Regions from separate parts of the Streptomyces sp. NPDC096324 genome, predicted to be linked through region 2. Evidence: riboswitches for the same ligand, from Rfam matches in the RefSeq annotation. Region 2 holds a riboswitch; each other region holds the start of a gene.

Region 1 (5,511 bases), on a different contig from region 2:
CGGCTCCGTGGAGCGGTCCCGGCGTGCCTTCGAGACGACTGAGCCGTGGGAGGAACTCCGCGACTCGGCGGTGGTGCTCCAGGAGCGGATTCTCGGTCCGGGGCGCGAGGCCCTGGAGCAGGGCCGCCGGTGGACCTCCACGGTGAACGGTGTCAGCATCCTGCTGGTTCCGCGCGAGTGACCGGTCCGGGCGCGGGACCGGTGCGCGCGAGTGACCGGTCAGGGCGGGTGACCGGTCCGTGTGAGGGACTGTTCCGCGTGTGGGACTGTTCCGAGGGCCGGGCCGGTGGCCGTGGAACGGCGCTTGCCGTTCGTACGAGAACCACCCACCTGCCCGGCGCGCACGCTTCCGCCGGAAGCGTCAGACCTCCGTCGCGAGCGGCAACACGTCGTGCGCGTGCCGGAAGGCCGGGTGATCACCGAGACGGCGTACGTAGTCCAGGAGCCGGGGGCGTGAGCCGAGGGCGCGGGACCGGCCGAGACCGGTGAGCGCCGTCCACACGTCCACGTCCGCCGCCGTGAGGAAGTCGCCCAACACGTAGGCGCTTCCCCTGAGTTGGCAGTCCAGCAGGTCCAGGGCCGCCCCGAGCTCCGACGGCGCGGCGGACGCGGTGACATCGCGGTCCAGCAGATCGCGGAGGGCATCGATCTCTACGGTCAGGGACGGAGGACGGAGCGTGGACGGGCACGTCGTGGTGTGACCGGAGAGCAGCCCGGCGAGATCGCGGAGGATGGCGGGCGGGTGGTTGCTGACGATGCGTCCGCTCCACCGGTCGCACAGGGCGGGCGCCGTGAGCGGCCCGTCGAAGTGATGCTCGGTGGCCTCGTAGGCGCGGCGCAGTGAGGCGAAGGCGTCGGGTGTCCGCGCGGGGTCCGCCAGGAGTGTGGTGGCGACCGAGTCCCGCAGACCGAGCAGTCCGAGCGTGATGGCGATACGCAGCGAGAACGGACAACTGTGCGACAGATACAGCTCGTAGCGGTGCGGAGCCGGGTAGAAGCCGCCGGCGAGACCGACGCCGATGCGGCTGTCGACGCGGTGGGGGAGTGCGGACGAGGTCGTCGTCGGCTTGAGCCGAAGGGCCGAGGGGAGCGGAATCTGGTCACAGGGGCGTGAGTTGGCTGTGCTGGACGTGCGCGAAGCTGTCTCGGGCATGACTCTCCCTGGGGGACGACGGAAGCCACCGCCGCTTTGTGGGCATCGGCGGCCGGGATGCGGATTGATTGCGCTTGTCGCGCCGGTCCGGATCGAACGGACCGGCCGCGGATCAGTAAGCGCTGGAGACGCGCAGGAGGTCGATGTGCAAGCGCCTCGTCAAACCGCTCTTGGGCAATTCCCACCGGTCCTGGCTCAGGGCTCGCGAGACGCGAGACCACGCTTGCCCCGCCGCGCCGGCGGGACCCGGTCGTCACCCGGGGCACCCCGTCGCGGTGGAAGGGTTGCCTGTCAGCGGGCCGGGGCCGATGACCACTGGAGCGGGGTCTACCCGTACCGTGGCGCTGACAATCGTGACCGTCCATGCCAGTCTCGATTCGCCAAGTTGCGCCGTCAAGAAGGCCGTAAGCGCGGTCTCACCTGGTGGTCACCCGCATTGACTTTGTTTTCCGGACAGGCCTAACCTGCGGCGCACCACAGGATGCCTTTCGGCCGGAGAAGAAATGGTGACGGCGATGCACGGAGCTGACGGGACGGCCGCATGGCGGCGCCTCGGCCGCAATGTGCTCTGCGCCGACCGTGCCGTGGACCTGCTGCGTGTCAACAGCGCCCTGTGTAAGGGCAGCTGTCGCTCCCTCAGCCAAGGCTGACAGCCTCTCCGAGTCCTCGACGACCATGAACGCGCGGCTCATCCGAGCCGTCGGCGTTCTCCTCGTCGGCGCTCACGAACCGACGGCTCGTCCGCATTCTTCGCGATCACGAACCGACGGTTCCTCCGAGCCTGCGGCGATCGCGAGTTGAGGGTTCCGCCAGGTCTTTGACGACCACGCGCCGACCGGCTCCACCGGGCCCTCGGCGATCACCGCTGTCGCGAAACGCCCCTTCCCCGTCCAGCCCTCGTCCCACAGGGCCCGCGCATCGCCGTGTACCGAGCCGTCCCGCTCGGCGGTGCGCCGCCGCTCCGTGGTCCGGGGTGTCCGAATCCGCTGGAGTTCTCCATGAGTCAACCTCCCGGCGCCGCTGTGTCTTTCGGATCAGCACCGCCCGCCGAGGCGATCCCTCGCAACGACTTCTCCGCCGCGTCCGAACGTCCGGCGGCCCAGCGGGTCATTCCGCTCCGGCGGCCCGGGCGCTGGATCGTCACGGCCGTCGTGCTCGTGCTCGTCGCCCAGATCGCCCACGGACTGGTGACCAACCCCGTCTACCAGTGGGACCGCTTCCAGTACTGGTTCCTGCGCCCGACCATTCTCGACGGCCTGCTCATCACCCTCGAAGTCGCCTTCTGCAGTGCGATCCTGGGCCTGCTCGGCGGCGTCCTGCTGGCCCTGGCCAGGCTCTCCAGGAGCCCGGTGCTGCGCGCGGTGAGCTGGGTCTACACCTGGCTGTTCCGCTCGGTGCCGCTGATCGTGGTCCTGCTCTTCCTCTACAACTTCAGCGCGCTGTACCAGACGTTGAGCGTCGGAGTGCCGTTCGGGCCGGCCTTCTTCACCTTCGACGAGTCCCGTCTGGCGACCGACATGGCCGTCGCCGTCATCGGACTGAGCCTGAACGAGGCGGCCTACGCCTCCGAAGTGGTGCGCGGCGGCATCCTCTCCGTCGACCAGGGCCAGCACGAGGCGGCTTCCGCCCTCGGTCTGCCGAAGCGCTACCAGTTCGCGAAGATCGTCTTCCCGCAGGCGCTGCGTTCCATCACCCCCAACTACGTGAACCAGTTGATCGGCCTGATCAAGGGCACCTCGCTGGTCTTCTACGTGTCCCTGCTGGACCTCTTCGGCTCCGTGCAGAGCATGGGCAGCACCTACCCCGGCGACATCGTACCGCTGCTCCTCGTCGCCACCGCCTGGTACCTGATCCTCACCAGCGTCGTGTCCGTCATCCAGTTCTACGTCGAGCGGCACTACTCGCGGGGCGCCCTGCGCACGCTGCCGCCGACTCCGTTGCAGAAGGCGCGGAACGGTCTGCGCGACGTGCGGGCCCGGTTCCGGAGGGAGACGGCGACATGAGCGGCGAGACGAATGTGACGACCGTGAGGACGCGGACGGCCCCGGCCGCCGAGGTGGCGGACGCGGCTCCGGCCGCGGAGATCGCCGACGCGCTGCGGGTGGAGCCCGCCGCCGTCGAGGTGCACGACGTGCACAAGTGGTACGGACCCCAACAGGTCCTGGACGGCGTGGAGTTGACCGTGCGCCCCGGCGAGGTGACGGTCGTCCTCGGTCCGTCGGGCTCCGGCAAGTCCACGCTCCTCCGGGTGATCAACCACCTGGAGAAGCCCGAGGCCGGCCATGTCAGCCTGAACGGCGAGCTCATCGGCGTACGCAGGCACGGCGACCGTCTGCGCGAGCTGAGCGAGCGGGCCATCCTCGTCCAGCGCAGCCGGATCGGGTTCGTGTTCCAGAACTTCAACCTCTTCCCGCACCTGACCGTGCTCGACAACGTGGCCGCGGCTCCGGTGGCGACCGGCAGGCTGTCCAAGGCCGCGGCACAGGAACTCGCACGCGATCTGCTCGCCCGGGTGGGCCTGGCCGACAAGGCCGCCGCCTACCCCCGGCAGTTGTCCGGCGGCCAGCAGCAGCGCGTGGCCATCGCCCGTGCCCTCGCCCTGCGTCCGGGAGTCATCCTCTTCGACGAACCCACGTCCGCGCTCGACCCCGAACTCGTCGGCGAAGTCCTCGCCGTCATCAAGGATCTGGCCCACAGCGGCACCACACTCGTCATCGTCACGCACGAGATCGGCTTCGCCCGCGAGATCGCCGACCGTGTGGTCTTCATGGACGGCGGACGCATCGTCGAACAGGGCCCGCCCGAGCAGGTGCTGGACCATCCGCGAGAAGCGCGCACCCGAGAGTTCCTGAGCAAGGTGCTCTGAGCTTCTGCCCGACACGCAGCGGGACACCGCCCGACGAGGTGTTCCCTGCCCTGCCGCCCCGACCCATGCCGGGGCGGACCCCCGATTCGGCGGCCCGCCGGGACCGTTCCCCCACATCTCTCATCGCACACTCGACAAGGACAGCCATGCGCACCCTCAGCCTGAACCGCACAGCCCTCCGCGGCGTCGCCACCGCCGCCGTCGCCTCCCTCGCCGTCTCCCTCACCGTCTGCGGCGGAGACAGCGACGCCGCCACCCGGACGAAGACCGACGCGGCCGGAACCGTGACCGTGGGCGCGCTCTCCAACGGGGCCGCGAAGGAGGCCACGTTGAAGGTCTCCGAGGTGAAGTCCATCAGCGCCGAGCTGCCCAAGTCCGTGGCGGAGAGAGGCACGTTGGTGGTGGGCATCGGAGCACTGCCCGCCGGGTCGCCGCCGCTGAACTTCGTCGGACAGGACCAGAAGACGCTCACCGGCAGCGAACCCGACCTCGGCAAGCTGGTCGCGGCGGTCCTCGGACTGAAGCCGGTGGTGAAGAACTCGACCTGGGAGAACCTGTTCGTCGGGGTCGACAGCGGCAAGGTCGACGTCGCCTTCTCCAACGTCACCGATACCGAGGAGCGCAAGAAGAAGTACGAGTTCGCCTCGTACCGCCAGGACAACCTCGCGTTCGAGGTGCCGAAGAAGAGCACGTGGAACTTCGACGGCGACTACCGCAACCTCGTCGGCCAGACCGTCGCGGTGGGCGCCGGCACCAACCAGGAGAAGATCCTCCTGGAGTGGAGGGACAAGCTGGCCAAGTCGGGCAAGAAGCTCACGGTCAAGTACTACCAGGACAACAACGCCACGGCCCTGGCGCTGAACAGCGGGAAGATCGACGCCTCCTTCGGCCCCAACCCGGCCGTCGCCTACCACGTCACCCAGAACGCCAAGTCCCCCCACCCGACCCGCAACGCCGGCCAGTTCTCCGGCGCGGGCGCGACGATCCAGGGGCTGATCGCGGCCACCGCGAAGAAGGACAGCGGCCTCGCCAAGCCGGTCGCCGACGCCGTCAACTACCTGATCAAGAACGGTCAGTACGCCAAGTGGCTGGCCGCCTGGAACCTCTCGAACGAGGCAGTGGAGACCTCCCAGGTCAACCCGCCCGGCCTGCCCCTCGACAACTCCTGAACCATCCTCCGCCTCAAGGGACTCCGCCGCGTCGCGGCGGAGTCCCGGGGCGCGTCCGGCCGCGTTCCAGATACGGAGAACCCGCACCGCCATGTCCACCAGCGTCCACCCCGCACCCGCCCCTTCCCCGCGTCCGACCCCACCGCACGTCCTCGACAACGCCGCGTGGGCCGCGCTGACCGGTCCGCACGCCCACCTCGCCGAACGCGTGGGACGGGCCGCCCGCTATCCCGCGGACGTGTCCCCGTTCACCGCCCTCGCGGACCCCACCGACCCGCGTTCGTGGGACGACCTGGCCGAGCTGGTCGGTCCGGGCACGGTCA
Region 2 (5,511 bases):
CCGTCGATGAACGAGGTGGAGTACCACGGCAGCTACGTCCCGCTGCAGGGCCAGCTGATGTCCGAGGCGTTCAACTCGACCATGCACATCTCCTTCGATGTGCGCGGTGGTCTGCTGATCCGTCAGATCCACCACTGGGCCGCGCTGGTCTTCCTCGCCGGCATGTTCGTGCACATGATGCGCGTGTTCTTCACGGGTGCGTTCCGCAAGCCCCGTGAGGTCAACTGGGTCTTCGGATTCCTGCTGTTCGTCCTCGGCATGTTCACCGGCTTCACCGGTTACTCGCTCCCGGACGACCTGCTCTCCGGCACCGGTGTCCGCTTCATGGAAGGCGCGGTCCTGTCCGTGCCGATCGTCGGCACGTACCTGTCGTTCTTCCTGTTCGGCGGCGAGTTCCCGGGCGGCGACTTCGTGGCCCGCTTCTACTCGGTGCACGTGCTGCTGCTGCCGGGCATCATGCTCGGCCTGGTCGTCGGCCACCTGATCCTGGTCTTCTACCACAAGCACACGCAGTTCGCGGGCCCCGGCAAGACGAACAACAACGTCGTCGGCATGCCGCTGCTGCCGGTCTACATGGCCAAGGCCGGAGGCTTCTTCTTCCTGGTCTTCGGTGTCATCGCGGCCATCGCGGCGATCGCCTCGATCAACCCGATCTGGTCGCTGGGCCCCTACCGTCCGGACCAGGTGTCCACGGGTGCCCAGCCCGACTGGTACATGGGCTTCTCCGAAGGCCTGATCCGTGTCATGCCGGGCTGGGAGATCAACCTCTGGGGTCACACGCTCGTCCTGGGCGTGTTCATCCCGCTGGTCATCTTCCCGCTGGTCCTGGTCGCGATCGCGGTCTACCCGTTCATCGAGTCCTGGGTCACCGGCGACAAGCGCGAGCACCACATCCTGGACCGCCCGCGCAACGTCCCGACCCGGACCGCGTTCGGTGTCGCCTGGATCAGCTGGTACTTCGTCCTGCTCGTCGGCGGCGGCAACGACATCTGGGCCACGCACTTCCACCTGGCGATCAACTCGATCACCTGGTTCGTGCGGATCGCCTTCTTCGTCGTGCCGGTGCTGACCTTCATCGCCACCAAGCGGATCTGCCTCGGCCTCCAGCGCCGGGACCGGGACAAGGTGCTGCACGGCCGCGAGTCGGGCATCATCAAGCGCCTGCCGCACGGTGAGTTCATCGAGGTCCACGAGCCGCTCAGCCAGGACGCGCTGCACACGCTCACCGCTCACGAGCAGTACAAGCCGGCCGAGATCGGCCCGACGGTCGACGAGAACGGTGTCGAGCGCAAGGTCTCGGGCGCGCAGAAGCTGCGCGCCAAGATGAGCGAGGGCTTCTACGGGGAGGAAGGCCAGATCCCCAAGCCCACCGTCGAGGAGTACAAGGAGATCGCGAGCGGCCACGGCCACCACTGATCCCCGGCTGTTCGCCACGGCTGGAGCCCCGTCCATGACACGGACGGGGCTCTTTGCCGTCCCCCGGGCTGGATAGGGTGGACTCACCCGGTGGTGCGGGGCGATCCACCCCGCGTCACCCACGACCTGTCACCCGCGACCGCGTGACCCACGAACCCAGGAGCGACCATGAGCGCTGTGAACCCCGCTGGAGGCGACACCGCGGCGGGCCGTTCCTGGCCCGCGGTACTGAACGGACTGCTCGAAGGCCGCGACCAGAGCGCGGACGACACGGCCTGGGCCATGGACCGCATCATGCGCGGCGAGGCGACCGACGCGCAGATCGCCGGGTTCGTGGTGGCCCTGCGGGCCAAGGGCGAGACCGTCCAGGAGATCGCCGGACTCGTCCGGGCGATGTACGCGCACGCCAATGTGATCGAGGTGCCCGGACACACCGTCGACATCGTCGGAACGGGCGGCGACGGCGCGAAGACCGTCAACATCTCCACGATGTCCTCGATCGTGGTGGCCGGCACCGGCGCCAAGGTCGTCAAGCACGGCAACCGGGCCGCGTCCTCCGCGTCCGGCTCGTCGGACGTCCTGGAGAAGCTCGGCGTCAATCTCCAACTGCCGGTGAAGCGCGTGGCCGAGGTGGCCGAGGAGGCCGGGATCACCTTCTGCTTCGCGGTCAAGTTCCACCCGGCGCTGCGTCATGTGGCCGCGGCCCGCGGCCAGTTGGGCATCCGGACCACCTTCAACGTGCTCGGACCGCTGACCAACCCGGCACGGGTGAAGGCCCAGGCGGTCGGCGTCGCCGATGCCCGGATGGCGCCGATCGTGGCGGGTGTGTTCGCCGAGCGCGGCAACTCCTCGCTCGTCTTCCGCGGCGACGACGGCCTCGACGAGCTGACCACCACCGGGGGCTCCCACGTCTGGGTCGTCCGCGACGGCAAGGTCACCGAGGAACGCTTCGACCCCCGCGACGTCGGGCTCGACATCGTCCCGGTGGAGGCCCTGCGGGGCGCCGACGCCTCGTACAACGCGGAGGTCGCCCGGCGCCTCCTGGACGGCGAGAAGGGGCCCGTGCGGGACGCGGTCCTGCTGAACTCGGCGGCCGCCCTGGTGGCGCTGTCGCCGACCGGCGCGCCGCTCGCCGACCAGCTCCGCGCCGGAATGGAGAAGGCCGCCGAGGCGATCGACTCCGGCGCCGCGAAGCGCACCCTGGAGCGCTGGGTGGCCGCCAGCAACGCCTGAGCCACCCGGGACCCCGCGCGGGACGCAGTCCGGATCGTGGACCGCGTCTTGCGCGGGGAAGATCCTCTGGCAAGATGCTGTACCAGGTCATGAGTGACAGCCATCAGGCCCCGGCCGGCTGTCCGGCAACCCTCCGTCCGTGGCGGGGTGCCCCGGGTGAAGACCAGGTCGTAGGCAGCGAGGCCTACGGCAAGCGCGGACCCCTCCCGCTCTCCGGGCGGACCACCAGGGGTCCTGGTCGTTCGAGGGAGCCTTCTGTGAGCAAGCGAATGCGTTAGGGCGCCGAGCCCCGCCTCCGCACACCCCTTTCACCTTTCTCCCGCGCTGAGCGCCGCCTCCGGGCAGCCTGCTCGCGCGGTGATTTCGCCTGCCTCTCACAGGAGCTCGCCATGTCTGCTTCCACCGTTGCCGCCGACCAGACCGTTTGCCGTGACTCTTCGGGGGCCCTGCCCGTTCTCGGCCGGGATGTCACCGTCCCGCTCGTCACCGGCGGCGAGGTGACCTACGCGGCGCTCGACTACGCCGCCAGCGCGCCCGCCCTCCAGCGGGTGTGGGACGACGTGGCCGCGTACGCGCCCTACTACGGCAGCGTCCACCGGGGCGCCGGCTACCTCTCGCAGCTCTCCACCGACCTCTTCGAGAACGCCCGCAGGACCGTCGCGGAGTTCCTCGACTGCCGCGCCGCCGACCAGGTGGTCTTCACCCGCTCCACCACCGACTCGCTCAACCTGCTCGCCGCGGCCCTCCCGGCCGACTGCCAGGTCTTCGTCTTCGAGACCGAGCACCACGCCTCGCTGCTGCCCTGGCGCGACGCCCGGGTGACCTACCTGAACGCCCCCCGCACCCCCGCCGAGGCCGTCGAGACCCTGGAGCGCGCCCTCGCCGCCCGCGACCCGTACGGGCCGGCCCTGGTCTGCGTCACCGGCGCCTCGAACGTCACCGGGGAGCTGTGGCCGGTGCGGGAACTGGCCGCCGTCGCGCACGCCCACGGCGCCCGCATCGTCCTCGACGCGGCGCAGCTCGCCCCGCACCACCCGGTGTCGGTCCAGGACCTCGACGTCGACTGGGTCGCCTTCTCGGGGCACAAGCTGTACGCGCCCTTCGGTTCCGGTGTCCTCGCGGGCCGCTCCGACTGGCTGCGCGAGGCCGACCCCTACCTCGCGGGCGGCGGGGCCAGCCGCAAGGTCACCCGGCGCGCGGACGGCGGCGTGGATGTGGAGTGGCACGACAGCGCCGCCCGCCACGAGGCCGGCTCGCCGAACGTCATCGGCGCCTACTCGATCGCGTCGGCCTGCAAGGCGCTCACCGACGAGGGCTTCGACAACCTGCTCGCCCGCGAGCGGCACCTGATCCGTACCGTCCGCGAGGGCCTCGCCGAGGTCCCCGAGGTCCGCGTCCTGTCCCTCTTCGGCGACGACGCCCCGCGGGTCGGCGTCATCTCCTTCGTCGTCGAGGGCTGGAACAGCTCGCACTTCGCGGCCGCGCTCTCCGCCGAGTACGGCATCGGGGTGCGCGACGGCCTCTTCTGCGCCCACCCGCTCGTCCGCACCCTGCTCGGCAGCGACCCGGAGACCGCGGGGGAGTGCGGATCCCCCGAGGCGGCCCCCGGCGAGAAGTCCCTCAACGCCATCCGCGTCAGCTTCGGGGCCGGCACCCCCGAGGAGCACGTCGAGCGGTTCGTCCGCGCGGTGCGCGAGCTCGTCAGGGACGGCGCGCGCTGGCAGTACCGCACCGAGGACGGCCGCTGCGTCCCGGCGGTCTGACGCCCACGGCAGTCCCGCCCGGAGGCGGCGCCGCGTCGGTCAGGAGTCGAGACCGATCGCGAACGCCGCCTCCAGGTCGTGCTGGGAGTACGTACGGAACGCCACGTGCGTGTCCGTCGCCTCGACGCCCGGGATCTTGCTGATCTTGCCGGGGATCACGTCCGCCAGGTCGTCGTGGGCCTGGACCCGGACCATGGCGATCAGGTCGTAGGTGCCGGTGACGGAGAAGACCTCGCTGACGCTCTCCAGCGCCGCGATCGACTCGGCGATCTCGGGGATGCGGTCCACGCTGGTCTTGATGAGGACGATCGCGGTGATCACGGCTGGTTCTCTCCCTAGGGGGCCGCTGCTGGGGATCTCACCCTACTCGCGGTCCACGGGGCCCGGCCGCTCCACCGGAGGCCCCGGCAGGACCCCCCGGACGGGCACGACGGCCGGGCGGCGCCGGAAGCGCGCCCACGCGTAGACGAAACCCAGGGAGAAGCCCACGAGGTGGGCCAGGTAGGCGACCCCGGGACCCGAGCCGCTGCGGCCCGCCGCCAGCCATTGCAGGGTGAACCAGAACGGCAGGACCACCCAGGCCGGGAACCGCAGCGGCAGGAAGAACAGGAACGGGAAGAGACTGGTCACCCGGGCCTTGGGGAAAAGGTAGAGGAACGCGCCGAGCACCGCGGAGATCGCCCCGGAGGCCCCGACCAGGGACTGCTGCGAGGTCGCGTTGGCGGCGGCGTACCCGAGCAGGGCCAGATACCCGCAGCCCAGATAGAAGAGGGCGAACTCCAGATGGCCCATGCGCTCCTCGGTCATGAGCCCGAAGACGTAGAAGAAGAGCATGTTGCCCAGGAGATGGAGCCAGCTTCCGTGGATGAACAGGGCGGTCGCCGGGGTGAGCGCCTCGCCCGGCGCCCCGTCGAACAGGGCGGCCGGCACCACGCCCCAGCGGCGGAAGTACGCCCGCTGCGCGACCAGCAGCTCGTCCCCGGTGCCGTACGCGGGATCGAGCCCCGAGGCGGGACCGATCACGAAGATCAGACAGCACAGGACGATCAGTCCGTACGTCACCGGCGCGGACCGGCCCCGCAGCGCCCTGCCGACCGTC
Region 3 (5,511 bases), on a different contig from region 2:
GACAGGGCCTCGCCCTCGACGTCCTCGGCGATGATCAGCAGCGGCTTGCCGCCCTGCATGACCTTCTCGAGGAGCGGGAGCAGGTCCTTCACGTTCGCGATCTTGGAGTTCGCGATCAGGATGTACGGGTCGTCGAGGACGGCCTCCATACGCTCCATGTCGGTGGCGAAGTACGCCGAGATGTAGCCCTTGTCGAAGCGCATACCCTCGGTGAGCTCCAGCTCCAGACCGAAGGTCTGGGACTCCTCGACGGTGATGACGCCTTCCTTACCGACCTTGTCCATCGCCTCGGCGATGAGCTCGCCGATCTGGGTGTCGGCGGCGGAGATGGAGGCCGTGGAAGCGATCTGCTCCTTGGTCTCGACATCCTTCGCCTGCTCCAGCAGGGCACCGGAGACGGCCTCGACGGCCTTCTCGATACCGCGCTTGAGAGCCATCGGGTTGGCGCCGGCGGCGACGTTGCGCAGACCCTCGCGCACGAGCGCCTGGGCCAGCACGGTCGCCGTGGTCGTACCGTCGCCGGCGACGTCGTCCGTCTTCTTGGCGACTTCCTTGACCAGCTCGGCGCCGATCTTCTCGTACGGGTCCTCGAGCTCGATCTCCTTGGCGATGGAGACACCATCGTTGGTGATCGTGGGGGCGCCCCACTTCTTCTCGAGAACGACGTTGCGACCCTTGGGGCCGAGCGTCACCTTGACGGCGTCCGCGAGCTGGTTCATGCCGCGCTCGAGGCCGCGCCGTGCCTCCTCGTCGAACGCGATGATCTTGGCCATGTGAAGTGGTCCTCCCGGACGGGGTGGATTGCTCCGGATCGCGCCCGCGCCCGCGACGGACGGCCCTCGTGCCCTGTGGTTCCTTGCCCCACAGGCCCGCGAGCCTCGCCGGCCCGATCCAAGTTCTGTCACTCTCACTGGGAGAGTGCTAACGCCAATGATTAGCACTCGACCCCGTCGAGTGCAAGGTGCGCTCGCGAAAGCGAGCTCATCGAGGGGTGGCGGTCGGGCGACGGGCGGGCGCGAGCGCCTCTCACGAAAACAGCCCCCCGACCCAGTCCCCGCACGGGTCCACACCGGGGCGCGCGGGCGTACGCGGGGCGGGAGGCCGACCGAGGACGCACGAGGGGCCCGCACCCCTGGTGGGATGCGGGCCCCTCGTGCGTGAGTGAGTCGGTGGTCGTTCGCGCCCGATCAAACGGCGAGTTTGACCATGTCCGCCTGCGGACCCTTCTGGCCCTGCGAGATCTCGAACTCCACTCGCTGACCCTCTTCAAGGGTGCGGTAGCCGTCCATCTGAATCGCGCTGTAGTGCACGAAGACGTCCGCACCACCGTCGACCGCGATGAAGCCGTACCCCTTCTCCGCGTTGAACCACTTGACGGTGCCCTGAGCCATGCCTAACTCCCCTATTACTGGCCCTTGCACAGATCCGCACTTCGCGGATCCGGGTCAGACCTCACCCCCCAACGGTTGGGGGTGTGCGCCGGAACGCGTCGACCGCGGCTGAATGTATCTGTCCAACTGCCCTCTGCAACAGGTCAATCGGACGAGAATTCTGGGCATGGCCGATCAATGATATGCGGAGAATGTGCAAGGATTCAGGGCAAGTCGGGCCCCGCAAATGCCATAAAATGCCCAAAAAGGTGAGTCACTTTGGCTACTTCTTGTCGCCCGGAGAACGGTCACTCATATGCGCCCGGCATGAAACCAACATCAAAATTGAAGCGACTTCCCCAACTCTAGCGCGTTCAACCCTACAGAATTGCCCCCTCCGCTTGTCTCACGGAGGGGGCAATTCTGTGAACGCAATGTGTTCGGCATTACCGAGGGTAACGATCAGCCTCCGGCGACGGCCGGAATGATCGAAACGCCGACACCGTCCGGAGTCGCCGTCTCCAGTCCCTGCTCGAAGCGCACGTCGTCGTCGTTGACGTACACGTTGACGAAGCGGCGCAGCTTGCCCTGGTCGTCCAGGACGCGCGCGGCGATGCCCGTGTGGTTCTTCTCCAGGTCGCTGATGACCTCGGCGAGGGTCGCGCCCTCGGCCGTCACCTCGGCGGCGCCACCGGTGTAGGTGCGCAGGATGGTGGGGATGCGGACGTTGACGCTCATGATGCGAGGCCAGCCTCTCGGAAGGAGTCGAGGTTCGGGCGGATGGTCGCGGTCAGCCCGGTGTCGGAGGCCACCGCGTCCAGGGTCTTGAGGCCGTCGCCGGTGTTCAGCACGACCGTGGTGAGGGCCGGGTCCAGGAGGCCGTTCTCGATCAGCTTGCGGGTGACACCGACGGTCACACCGCCCGCCGTCTCCGCGAAGATGCCCTCGGTGCGCGCGAGCAGCTTGATCGCGTCCACGATCTGCTCGTCGTTCACGTCCTCCACCGCACCGCCGGTACGCCGGGCGATGTCGAGCACGTACGGGCCGTCCGCCGGGTTCCCGATGGCGAGCGACTTGGCGATGGTGTCCGGCTTCTGCGGCCGTACGACGTCGTGGCCGGCCTTGTAGGCGACGGACACCGGGGAGCAGCCCTCGGCCTGGGCGCCGAAGATCTTGTACGGCTTGTCCTCGACGAGGCCGAGCTTGATCAGCTCCTGGAGCCCCTTGTCGATCTTCGTGAGCTGGGAGCCGGAGGCGATCGGCACGACGAGCTGGTCGGGGAGCTTCCAGCCGAGCTGCTCGCAGATCTCGTACGCCAGGGTCTTGGAGCCCTCGGCGTAGTAGGGCCGCAGGTTGACGTTGACGAAGCCCCAGCCCTCGCCGGCCGGGTCCCCGATCAGCTCGGAGCAGAAACGGTTCACGTCGTCGTAGTTGCCCTCGATGCCGACGAGCTCGCCGCCGTAGACCGCGGCCATGACGACCTTGCCCTGCTCCAGGTCGTGCGGGATGAACACGCAGGAACGGAAGCCGGCACGGGCCGCCGCGGCGCCCACCGCTCCGGCGAGGTTGCCGGTGGAGGAGCAGGAGAGGGTGGTGAATCCGAAGGCGCGGGCCGCTTCGATGGCCTGGGCGACGACGCGGTCCTTGAAGGAGTGCGTCGGGTTGCCGGAGTCGTCCTTGACGAAGAGCTTTCCGGCGTCGACGCCGAGCTCACGGGCCAGGTTGTCGGCCCGGACGAGCTTGGTCCAGCCGGGGTTGATGTTCGGCTTGTCCGCCACGTCCGCGGGGACGGGCAGCAGCGGCGCGTAGCGCCAGATGTTCGCGGGTCCCGCTTCGATGCGCTTGCGGAGTTCTTCGGTGTCGTAGGCCGAGAAGTCGTAGGCGATCTCCAGCGGGCCGAAACACTCCTCGCAGGCGAAGACCGGACCGAGCGGGACGCGGTGTCCGCACTCGCGGCAGGAAAGCGCCGCGGCCGGTCCGAGGTCTACCGCGTCCGCGGAGTTCGTGGTGCTTGCAACTGTCTGCGCAGCCATGGAGGCGAGGCCCTTTCTCCTCATCTTCCTCACGGCGCACTTCGCCGTGAGACGGATTTGGCACCTTCCCTAGCCGGGAGCCTCGCGACGCGATCGACATCGATCGGTACGAGACCGGCTGGAGGGTTGCCGGGGCTTCATCGGGCCGTATCCCTCTGCCCCTCTGGATGAGCGGTATTTGATTGTTGAACTGTTGAACACGATACGCGCCGACGATCCAGGACATGCGATGGTCATGCGCGTTGTTCAAGACTGTAACCGAAGGCCAGGACAGTTGAGATAGTCGTCCGAACCGCGAGACGACGGCAATCGATCTGCCGCTGGCCGCAGCGGGCACGCCGATGAGAGCGTGTGATCAGACAGTGAGGAGCCGCAGACGGTGCTGAGAGAAGTCGAAAGCTGGCTGAGCACACGCTCCTGGTCCGCGACCGACCGCCCGCTCCACAGGATCATGGCAGCCAAACGCGTCACCGGGTCGACGGTGAGTGTCGTGCTGCCCGCGCTCAACGAGGAGGAGACGGTCGGCGAGATCGTCGCGATCATCCGCCACGACCTGATGCAGCAGGTGCCCCTCGTCGACGAGATCGTCGTCGTCGACTCCGGCTCGACCGACCGCACCGCCGCGGTCGCCGCCGCCGCGGGCGCGCGGGTCGTGCACCGCGACGACATCCTCCCGCGGATCCCGGCCGTGCCCGGCAAGGGCGAGGTGCTGTGGCGGTCGCTGCTCGTGACGAGCGGCGACATCGTCTGTTTCATCGACGCGGACCTCAAGGAGTTCTCGTCCGACTTCGTCTCCGGGATCGTGGGCCCGCTGCTCACCGAACCCGGCGTCGACCTGGTCAAGGCCATGTACGACCGCCCGCTGGCCGGCGGCGGCGGGCAGGGCGGCCGGGTCACCGAGCTGATGGCCCGCCCGCTCCTGAACATGCACTGGCCGCAGCTCGCGGGCTTCGTCCAGCCGCTCGGCGGCGAGTACGCGGCCCGCCGCTCGCTGCTCGAACAGCTCCCCTTCCCCGTCGGCTACGGCGTCGAACTGGGCATGCTCGTCGACGCCCTGCACCTGGTGGGCCTCGACGCCCTCGCCCAGGTCGACGTCGGGGTGCGCAAACACCGCCACCAGGACGGCCAGGCGCTCGGCCGCATGGCCGCCGCCATCTACCGCACCGCACAGCTCCGGCTGGCGCGCGGGCACCTGATCCGCCCCGCCCTCACCCAGTTCGAGCGCGACCGCGACGGTTTCCGGCCGCGCACGTACTCCGTGGACACGGAGGAAAGGCCGCCGATGAGCGAAATCTCCGAGTACCAGACGCGCAAAGCCGCGTAGTCCGGCGCCGACGGCCGCCGATCGCATACGGCCGAAGGGCGCGTTTGAGCGTTTCGAGACGGGGCTAGGTTTCGAGGCATGGCTTCAACGCACGGTGCCCACAGGATTCTGGTCGCCTCCAACCGCGGCCCGGTCACCTACGAGGTACAGGAGGACGACTCGCTGCACGCCAGACGCGGCGGCGGCGGTCTCGTCTCGGGACTCTCGGCGATCGGGCCGGACGCGGGCGCCCTCTGGGTCTGCTCCGCCCTCGGCGACGGCGACCGGGAGGCCGTCCGGCGCGGAGTCCACGAGGACGGCGTACGAATGCTGGCCATCGACGCCGCCACGCACGCCGACGCGTACAACGGCATCGCCAACTCCGTGCTGTGGTTCGTGCACCACCTGCTCTACCAGACCCCGCTGGAGCCGGTCTTCGACGCCGAGTTCCGGCGCCAGTGGGAGTCGTACCGGACCTACAACCGCGCCTTCGCCGAGGCGCTGGCCGAGGAGGCGGCCGACGGCGCGGCCGTGCTGGTCCAGGACTACCACCTGTGCCTGGTGCCCGGGATGCTCCGCGAGCTGCGCCCCGACCTGCGCATCGGTCACTTCTCCCACACCCCGTGGGCGCCCGAGGACTACTTCCGGATGCTCCCCGACGACATCCGCGCGGAGCTGATGGCGGGCATGCTCGGCGCGGACCGGGTGGCCTTCCTGACCTGGCGGTGGGCCACCGCCTTCATGCGCTGCGCGGAGGGGACCGAAGCCGGCCGCTACCGGGCCACCTGGCCCTCGGGCGGGTCCT

The links. Region 2 has a riboswitch for S-adenosylmethionine ahead of ACIQ7M_RS12920 (aminotransferase class V-fold PLP-dependent enzyme). Riboswitches for the same ligand answer to the same signal wherever they lie in the genome.
Region 1: another riboswitch for S-adenosylmethionine. It lies ahead of ACIQ7M_RS17795 (putative leader peptide); the one in region 2 lies ahead of ACIQ7M_RS12920 (aminotransferase class V-fold PLP-dependent enzyme).
Region 3: another riboswitch for S-adenosylmethionine. It lies ahead of thrC (threonine synthase); the one in region 2 lies ahead of ACIQ7M_RS12920 (aminotransferase class V-fold PLP-dependent enzyme).

The regions. Positions count from the first base shown of each region.
Region 1 is NZ_JBIWFK010000006.1:154,785-160,295, forward strand. Features, by position in the region: gene ACIQ7M_RS17785 (hypothetical protein) at 1-181, shown strand, start outside; gene ACIQ7M_RS17790 (cell envelope biogenesis protein OmpA) at 362-1,153, opposite strand; gene ACIQ7M_RS17795 (putative leader peptide) at 1,266-1,331, opposite strand; SAM riboswitch class IV at 1,368-1,512, opposite strand; gene ACIQ7M_RS17800 (amino acid ABC transporter permease) at 2,152-3,156, shown strand; gene ACIQ7M_RS17805 (amino acid ABC transporter ATP-binding protein) at 3,255-4,019, shown strand; gene ACIQ7M_RS17810 (ABC transporter substrate-binding protein) at 4,166-5,188, shown strand; gene ACIQ7M_RS17815 (GNAT family N-acetyltransferase) at 5,280-5,511, shown strand, end outside.
Region 2 is NZ_JBIWFK010000004.1:484,479-489,989, reverse strand. Features, by position in the region: gene ACIQ7M_RS12930 (cytochrome bc complex cytochrome b subunit) at 1-1,416, shown strand, start outside; gene trpD (anthranilate phosphoribosyltransferase) at 1,585-2,649, shown strand; SAM riboswitch class IV at 2,735-2,851, shown strand; gene ACIQ7M_RS12920 (aminotransferase class V-fold PLP-dependent enzyme) at 3,039-4,412, shown strand; gene ACIQ7M_RS12915 (Lrp/AsnC family transcriptional regulator) at 4,452-4,733, opposite strand; gene ACIQ7M_RS12910 (rhomboid family intramembrane serine protease) at 4,776-5,511, opposite strand, start outside.
Region 3 is NZ_JBIWFK010000007.1:187,468-192,978, reverse strand. Features, by position in the region: gene groL (chaperonin GroEL) at 1-773, opposite strand, end outside; gene ACIQ7M_RS20760 (cold-shock protein) at 1,188-1,391, opposite strand; gene ACIQ7M_RS20755 (MoaD/ThiS family protein) at 1,833-2,108, opposite strand; gene thrC (threonine synthase) at 2,105-3,403, opposite strand; SAM riboswitch class I at 3,421-3,577, opposite strand; gene ACIQ7M_RS20745 (glucosyl-3-phosphoglycerate synthase) at 3,783-4,727, shown strand; gene ACIQ7M_RS20740 (trehalose-6-phosphate synthase) at 4,806-5,511, shown strand, end outside.